Regions from separate parts of the Streptomyces sp. NBC_00057 genome, predicted to be linked through region 2. Evidence: predicted binding sites of a transcription regulator. Region 2 holds the regulator's gene; the other holds the start of a gene.
The links. Region 2 encodes HrcA, which represses chaperone genes, less so after heat shock. Its sites were predicted from a motif close to TTNGCACTCNGNNNNNCNGAGTGCNAA; they were not measured.
Positions count from the first base shown of each region.

Region 1: groES (co-chaperone GroES) is a predicted target of HrcA. The motif match lies at 1,714-1,740, and genes of this name have one in related genera.

Region 1 is NZ_CP108256.1:3,754,293-3,757,709, forward strand. Features, by position in the region: gene groL (chaperonin GroEL) at 1-1,153, opposite strand, end outside; gene groES (co-chaperone GroES) at 1,253-1,561, opposite strand; gene OG953_RS17320 (DUF6234 family protein) at 1,877-2,149, shown strand; gene OG953_RS17325 (polysaccharide deacetylase family protein) at 2,364-3,389, opposite strand.
Region 2 is NZ_CP108256.1:6,227,595-6,231,011, forward strand. Features, by position in the region: gene OG953_RS29230 (DUF3097 domain-containing protein) at 1-162, opposite strand, end outside; gene OG953_RS29235 (MBL fold metallo-hydrolase) at 222-944, opposite strand; gene hrcA (heat-inducible transcriptional repressor HrcA) at 1,142-2,158, shown strand; gene dnaJ (molecular chaperone DnaJ) at 2,159-3,295, shown strand.

The sequences.
Region 1 (3,417 bases), 2.5 Mb from region 2:
TGGCGGCACCGACGCGGATCACGCACACGCCGCCGGCCAGCTTCGCAAGGCGCTCCTGGAGCTTCTCGCGGTCCCAGTCGGAGTCCGTGGCCTCGATCTCGGCCTTGATCTGGTTGACCCGGCCCTTGACGTCGCCGGGCTCGCCGCCGCCGTCCACGATCGTCGTGTCGTCCTTGGAGACGGTGACGCGGCGGGCGGTGCCCAGCACGTCCAGACCGGCCTGGTCGAGCTTGAGGCCGACCTCCTCGGCGATGACGGTCGCACCGGTGAGGGTGGCGATGTCGCCGAGCATGGCCTTGCGGCGGTCACCGAAGCCCGGGGCCTTCACCGCGACGGCGTTGAAGGTGCCACGGATCTTGTTGACGACGAGGGTCGACAGCGCCTCGCCCTCGACGTCCTCGGCGATGATCAGCAGCGGCTTGGAGCCACCGGCCTGGATGACCTTCTCCAGCAGCGGGAGCAGCTCCTGGATCGCGCCGATCTTGCCCTGGTGGATCAGGATGTACGGGTCGTCGAGGACGGCCTCCATACGCTCCTGGTCGGTCACCATGTACGGGGACAGGTAGCCCTTGTCGAAGGCCATGCCCTCGGTGAAGTCGAGGTCCAGACCGAAGGTGTTGGACTCCTCGACGGTGATGACACCGTCCTTGCCGACCTTGTCCATCGCGTCCGCGATGAGCTCGCCGACCTGCGGGTCCTGCGCGGAGAGCGCGGCCACGGCGGCGATGTCGGTCTTGTCGTCGATCGGGCGGGCGGTCGCGAGGAGCTCCTCGGACACGGCCTTGACCGCGGCGTCGATGCCCTTCTTCAGGGCGGCCGGGGAAGCACCTGCGGCGACGTTGCGCAGACCCTCGCGGACGAGCGCCTGGGCCAGCACGGTGGCGGTGGTCGTACCGTCACCCGCCACGTCGTTGGTCTTGGTCGCCACCTCCTTCACCAGCTGGGCACCGAGGTTCTCGTACGGGTCGTCGAGCTCGACCTCGCGCGCGATGGTGACACCGTCGTTGGTGATGGTGGGAGCGCCGAACTTCTTGTCGATGACGACGTTGCGGCCCTTGGGGCCGATCGTCACCTTGACCGTGTCGGCAAGCTTGTTGACGCCGCGCTCAAGGGCGCGACGGGCGTCCTCGTCGAACTTCAGAATCTTCGCCATGGCAGCTGAGCTTTCCTCTCAAACGAACTGCGCCCCCGACCACCCGGCTGGTTATTCGCAGGGGGCCAGGGGCGCAGAACAGAAGCAAACGTGGGTGAATTACTTCTCGACGATCGCGAGCACGTCGCGAGCCGAGAGGACGAGGTACTCCTCGCCGTTGTACTTCACCTCGGTGCCGCCGTACTTGCTGTACAGCACGACGTCGCCGGTCTTGACGTCGAGCGGAAGGCGCTCGCCGTTCTCGAAGCGGCCCGGGCCCACGGCCAGGACGACGCCCTCCTGGGGCTTCTCCTTGGCGGTGTCCGGAATGACCAGGCCGGAGGCCGTGGTCTGCTCGGCGTCGAGCGGCTGGACCACAATGCGGTCCTCGAGCGGCTTGATCGCAACCTTGGAGCTGGCGGTCGACACGATCCGGTCTCCCCCTTCGGAGATCTCACGGGGTTAAGAGTCTTTGGATGGCGACCAGGTGGATCCGTCGTCGCGGGTGCCGGACCTGCCAGTCGCACAGTACTGCTGGCACTCTCCAGTGGTGAGTGCCAGCACCGAGACTATGACCGGGATTAGCACTCGGTCAAGCGGAGTGCCAATTCAGCCAGTCGTGGCGTCATGTGGGCCCCGCTCGCGCACGGTGCGCCGGTCGCATGCGACAGTCCGGACAACGCAACGGTCCGGACCATATAGGGACAACGCGGGGACGGACCGCACCGTTCCGTACGACCGTGGATGGACTGGACGCCCGTCCTCGTCTTCGGCGGGATCGCCGCGGTGATCTGCCTGTTCGCCGTGGCGCCGATCCGCGCGAACCGGCCCTGGGCGGGCGCGATCCAGATCCTGGCCGCGCTCCTGCTGTGCGTGGTGGCGGCACTCATCGGGTACGAGGACTACCGCCGCTCGCACCCGGCGCCGGCCTCCGCTCCTTCGTACGATCCCGGTCGGTCCGGCCACCGGTGCCTCAGCGGTGGCGGCAACCGCGAGTGCTTGGACTCCGGCAGCTGACGACAGGTGATGACGACCGGCGACCCCGGCGCCCCGTGATCGCCGTGCGGATGCGCCTGCGGGCCCGCCGCGGGGGTCGGCTTCGGGTGGGTCACCTTCTGTGCGGCCTTGCGGCCCAGCCGTTCGATCGGGTCCACCGACTGTGCGCACCCGGCGGTGGCGGCCAGGAGCGCACCAGCTGTCAGCAGTCCGGCGAGCAGCCGATGCGCCCTTCTCATACGTAGTCCTCCAGCCGGGCCACGGCGTACCCCTTGTCCGTGATGGTCTTCATGACCGCCCGGACCAGGTCGGCCATGCTGCCGCCCCAGTCCTTCCGGCCCCGGAAGTGCGTGAGGATGATGTCGCCGGGGTGCAGGTCCTGGTCCACCTCGCGCCATTCCATGTGGTCCGGGAACGCCTCCGCGTTCCAGAGCGGTACGGCCTTGATGCCGCAGGACTTCGCGATGCGGAGCGTGTCCCCGTTGTAGTTGCCGTACGGCGGGCGGAAGAGGGTGGGCCGCGGCCCGTACCGCTCCTCGATGATGGCCTGCTGGTCGCAGATCTCGCTCTTCTGCTCGCTGTACGAGAGCCCGGGCAGGTAGGGGTGGTTGAGCGTGTGGTTGTTGAGGCCGACGCCCAGCCGCTGCATCTCCAGGAAGTACCCGTAGCTGTCGCGCACCAGGTAGTCGCTGAGGAACGCGCTGTACGGGATGTCCAGCTCGTCCATCATCTGCAGCAGTTCGGGATCCTTCTCGGCACCGTCGTCCATCGTCAGGAAGACGACCCGGTCCTTGGTCGGGACGGTGGTGAAGACCGGTGGCAGCGAGTCGTCGCCGCCATTGACCTCGAACCCCTCGCGGGTGGTGATGTGCGGCTTCACGGCGGGTGGCGGGGGTGCGATCAACGGTGGCCTGTCCAGCCCCCACTTCTTGGCGAGGGCCGCCCGTACGGCCGGACTGAACCTCGCGTTCTCACGGGACCCGGCGGGTGCACCGCCCTGGCCGGCCCGCTGTCCGGGGCCCGCCCCCAGTCCGGGACCGCCCGGCGGTCCGGCGGCAGGTAGGGCCCGGTGCTCATCGACGTCGCCCGACTGGCCGCCGGCCCCGGAGGCGCAGCCGGAGCAGACCGCGGCGACCAGGAGTGCGGCCAGGGCCGCGCAGGCCGGCCGATGCCTGCCGGAGCCCCGCCCACCCCCCGGTTCAGACCTGCCCGATCCGCTCCTTTTCATGGTTAATTTTTCCTTTTGTCGTACAAGTTGCATGGCGTCGCATCCTGCCAGCACGTGAGCG
Region 2 (3,417 bases):
CAGGGTCACCGTCGGGCCCTGGGCCGTCTTCTCGCAGCGGATCACCGCACCACAGAATCCCGTGGAGACCTCCTCCACGACCAGATCGGGATCGGCGGACACCTCGGGAACGGGGGCGGACTTCTTCCACGGCGGGGTCAGGTCCGGCTGGTAGCTGCGCATCGGATGACGATAGGACGACAACACGTCACGACATGCCTCAGGGGGCACCTCCCATGCCTTTAAAGGCCATGGGGGAGGACGGCCAGTCGGTCACGCTGGTCCCTGACGAACGCCGCGTCCACCACCGCTCCGTGCCCCGGAACGTACACTGCGTCCTCGCCGCCCAGCGTCAGCAGCCGGTCCAGCGCGGCCGGCCAGCGGGACGGGACGGCGTCCCGTCCCGCCTGCGGTTCGCCGGACTCCTCGACCAGGTCGCCGCAGAGCACCACCGCGGGGGAGCCGGGGACGAGCACCGCCAGATCGTGGCCGCTGTGGGCGGGGCCCACATTCGCCAGCAGCACCTGACGGCCGCCGCCCAGATCGAGCGTCCACTCGTCGTGCACCTCATGGTGCGGTGCCACCAGCGCATCGGCGGCCTCCGCCGCATCGCGTTCGGACAGTCCGTGGCGCACTGCGGAGGCGCGCAGATCGTCCGCCCCGAGCTTCATCAGCCGGGCCATGCCCACCGCTCCGTACACCTGGGTGCCGGAGAATGCGGCGGTGCCCAGTACATGGTCGAAATGGGGGTGGCTGAGTGCGATATGCGTCACCCTCCGGCCGAGCAGGGCCTGTGCCTGAGCCCGTATTTCCGCACCTTCGCGGAGTGTTGATCCGGTGTCGTAGAGCAGCGCTCCATCCGCTCCGACCACCAGTGCGACTGTCGCATCCCACCCGGGGAGGCGGCGTCGGCCCACTCCGTGACCGAGTCGCTCCCAGCCGAACTCTTCCCAAGAGACGTTCATACCGCGACGCTATCGGCAACGACCTGCGCAGTCTCGCGGTAGCGTGACCGGTCGCCCTTGCTAGGCCCCCACTCGGCCGCCGTACACTGGCCGGGGGATTGCTGGCACTCGCGAGGACAGAGTGCCAGGGGGATTCCTGGGAATGAAGCAGGAACGGCCCGAGAACCACCGAGGAAACACAGCTGGAGGTGTGCGCGATGCTCAGCGAACGCAGACTCGAAGTGCTGCGCGCCATCGTCCAGGACTATGTCGGCACCGAGGAGCCCGTGGGCTCCAAGGCGCTCACGGAGCGGCACAAGCTGGGGGTCTCCCCGGCCACCGTCCGCAACGACATGGCGGTGCTGGAGGACGAGGGCTTCATTGCCCAGCCCCACACCAGCGCGGGACGCATCCCGACGGACAAGGGCTACCGGCTCTTCGTCGACAAGCTCGCGGGCGTCAAGCCCCTCTCGTCGCCGGAGCGTCGTGCCATTCACAATTTCCTCGACGGCGCGGTCGACCTCGACGATGTCGTGGGCCGCACCGTACGGCTGCTCGCGCAGCTGACCCGGCAGGTCGCCATCGTGCAGTACCCTTCGCTGACCCGGTCGACGGTTCGGCATGTGGAGCTGCTGTCACTGGCAGCCGCCCGGCTGATGCTCGTGCTGATCACGGACACCGGCCGGGTCGAGCAGCGCATGATCGACTGCCCTGCTCCGTTCGGTGAGACCTCTCTCGCCGATCTGCGGGCCCGGCTCAACAGCCGGGTCGTCGGACGCCGTTTCGCGGATGTCCCGCAGCTGGTGCAGGATCTGCCGGAATCCTTCGAGAGCGAGGACCGGGGAACCGTGTCCACCGTGCTCTCCACCCTGCTCGAAACCCTCGTCGAGGAGACGGAGGAGCGGCTGATGATCGGCGGCACCTCCAACCTCACCCGCTTCGGGCATGACTTCCCTGTGATGATCCGGCCGGTGCTGGAGGCATTGGAGGAGCAGGTCGTGCTGCTGAAGCTGCTCGGCGAGGCCAAGGACTCGGGCATGACCGTACGGATCGGGCACGAGAACGCCCACGAGGGGCTCAACTCCACGTCCGTCGTCGCGGTCGGCTACGGTTCGGGCGACGAGGCAGTCGCCAAACTCGGCGTGGTCGGACCGACCCGCATGGACTACCCCGGAACGATGGGAGCGGTACGCGCAGTGGCACGTTACGTCGGACAGATCCTGGCGGAGTCGTAAGTGGCCACGGACTACTACGCCGTACTCGGCGTGCGCCGCGACGCATCTCAGGACGAGATCAAGAAGGCATTCCGTCGGCTCGCTCGTGAGCTGCATCCGGATGTGAACCCCGATCCGAAGACCCAGGAGCGGTTCAAGGAGATCAACGCCGCCTACGAGGTGCTGTCGGACCCGCAGAAGAAGCAGGTCTACGACCTCGGCGGTGACCCGCTGTCCGCCTCCGGCGGCGGTGGCGCGGGCGGATTCGGACAGGGTGGCTTCGGCAACTTCTCCGACATCATGGACGCGTTCTTCGGTACGGCGTCGCAGCGCGGACCCCGTTCGCGCACCCGGCGCGGCCAGGACGCGATGATCCGGCTGGAGATCGATCTCGCCGAGGCGGCGTTCGGCACCACCAAGGACATCCAGGTCGACACGGCCGTCGTCTGTACGACCTGCAGCGGCGAGGGCGCCGCACCCGGCACCTCCGCCCAGACCTGTGACATGTGCCGCGGCCGCGGCGAGGTCTCCCAGGTCACCCGGTCGTTCCTCGGCCAGGTCATGACCTCGCGGCCCTGCCCGCAGTGCCAGGGCTTCGGCACGGTCGTGCCGACCCCGTGCCCGGAGTGCGCCGGCGACGGCCGCATCCGTTCGCGGCGCACGCTCACCGTGAAGATCCCCGCCGGTGTCGACAACGGCACCCGCATCCAGCTCGCGGGCGAGGGCGAGGTCGGCCCCGGCGGCGGACCGGCCGGCGATCTGTACGTGGAGATCCATGAGCTGCCGCACTCGGTGTTCCAGCGCCGCGGCGACGATCTGCACTGCACGGTCACCATCCCCATGACGGCGGGCGCGCTCGGCACCAAGGTGCCGTTGGAGACGCTCGACGGCCTGGAGGAGGTCGACATCCGGCCCGGCACCCAGTCCGGCCAGTCGGTCCCGCTGCACGGCCGCGGCATCACACATCTGCGGGGCGGGGGGCGCGGCGATCTGATCGTGCACGTCGAGGTGTTGACCCCGACGAAGCTGGATCCGGAGCAGGAACGACTGCTGCGGGATCTGGCGAAGGTGCGCGGCGAGGAGCGGCCCACCGGCCAGTTCCAGCCCGGGCAGCAGGGGCTGTTCTCCCGGCTGAAGGACGCCTTCAACGGGCGCTGACGGCCCCCGCACACCGTTCCCTGCCGCCGGACGGGCTCGCCTGCCGAGCCCGTCCGGCGTTCGAGGACAAAATGGACCGCAGGCCGCGCACGCCGAGGCATGCGGGACGTGACACGATGCGG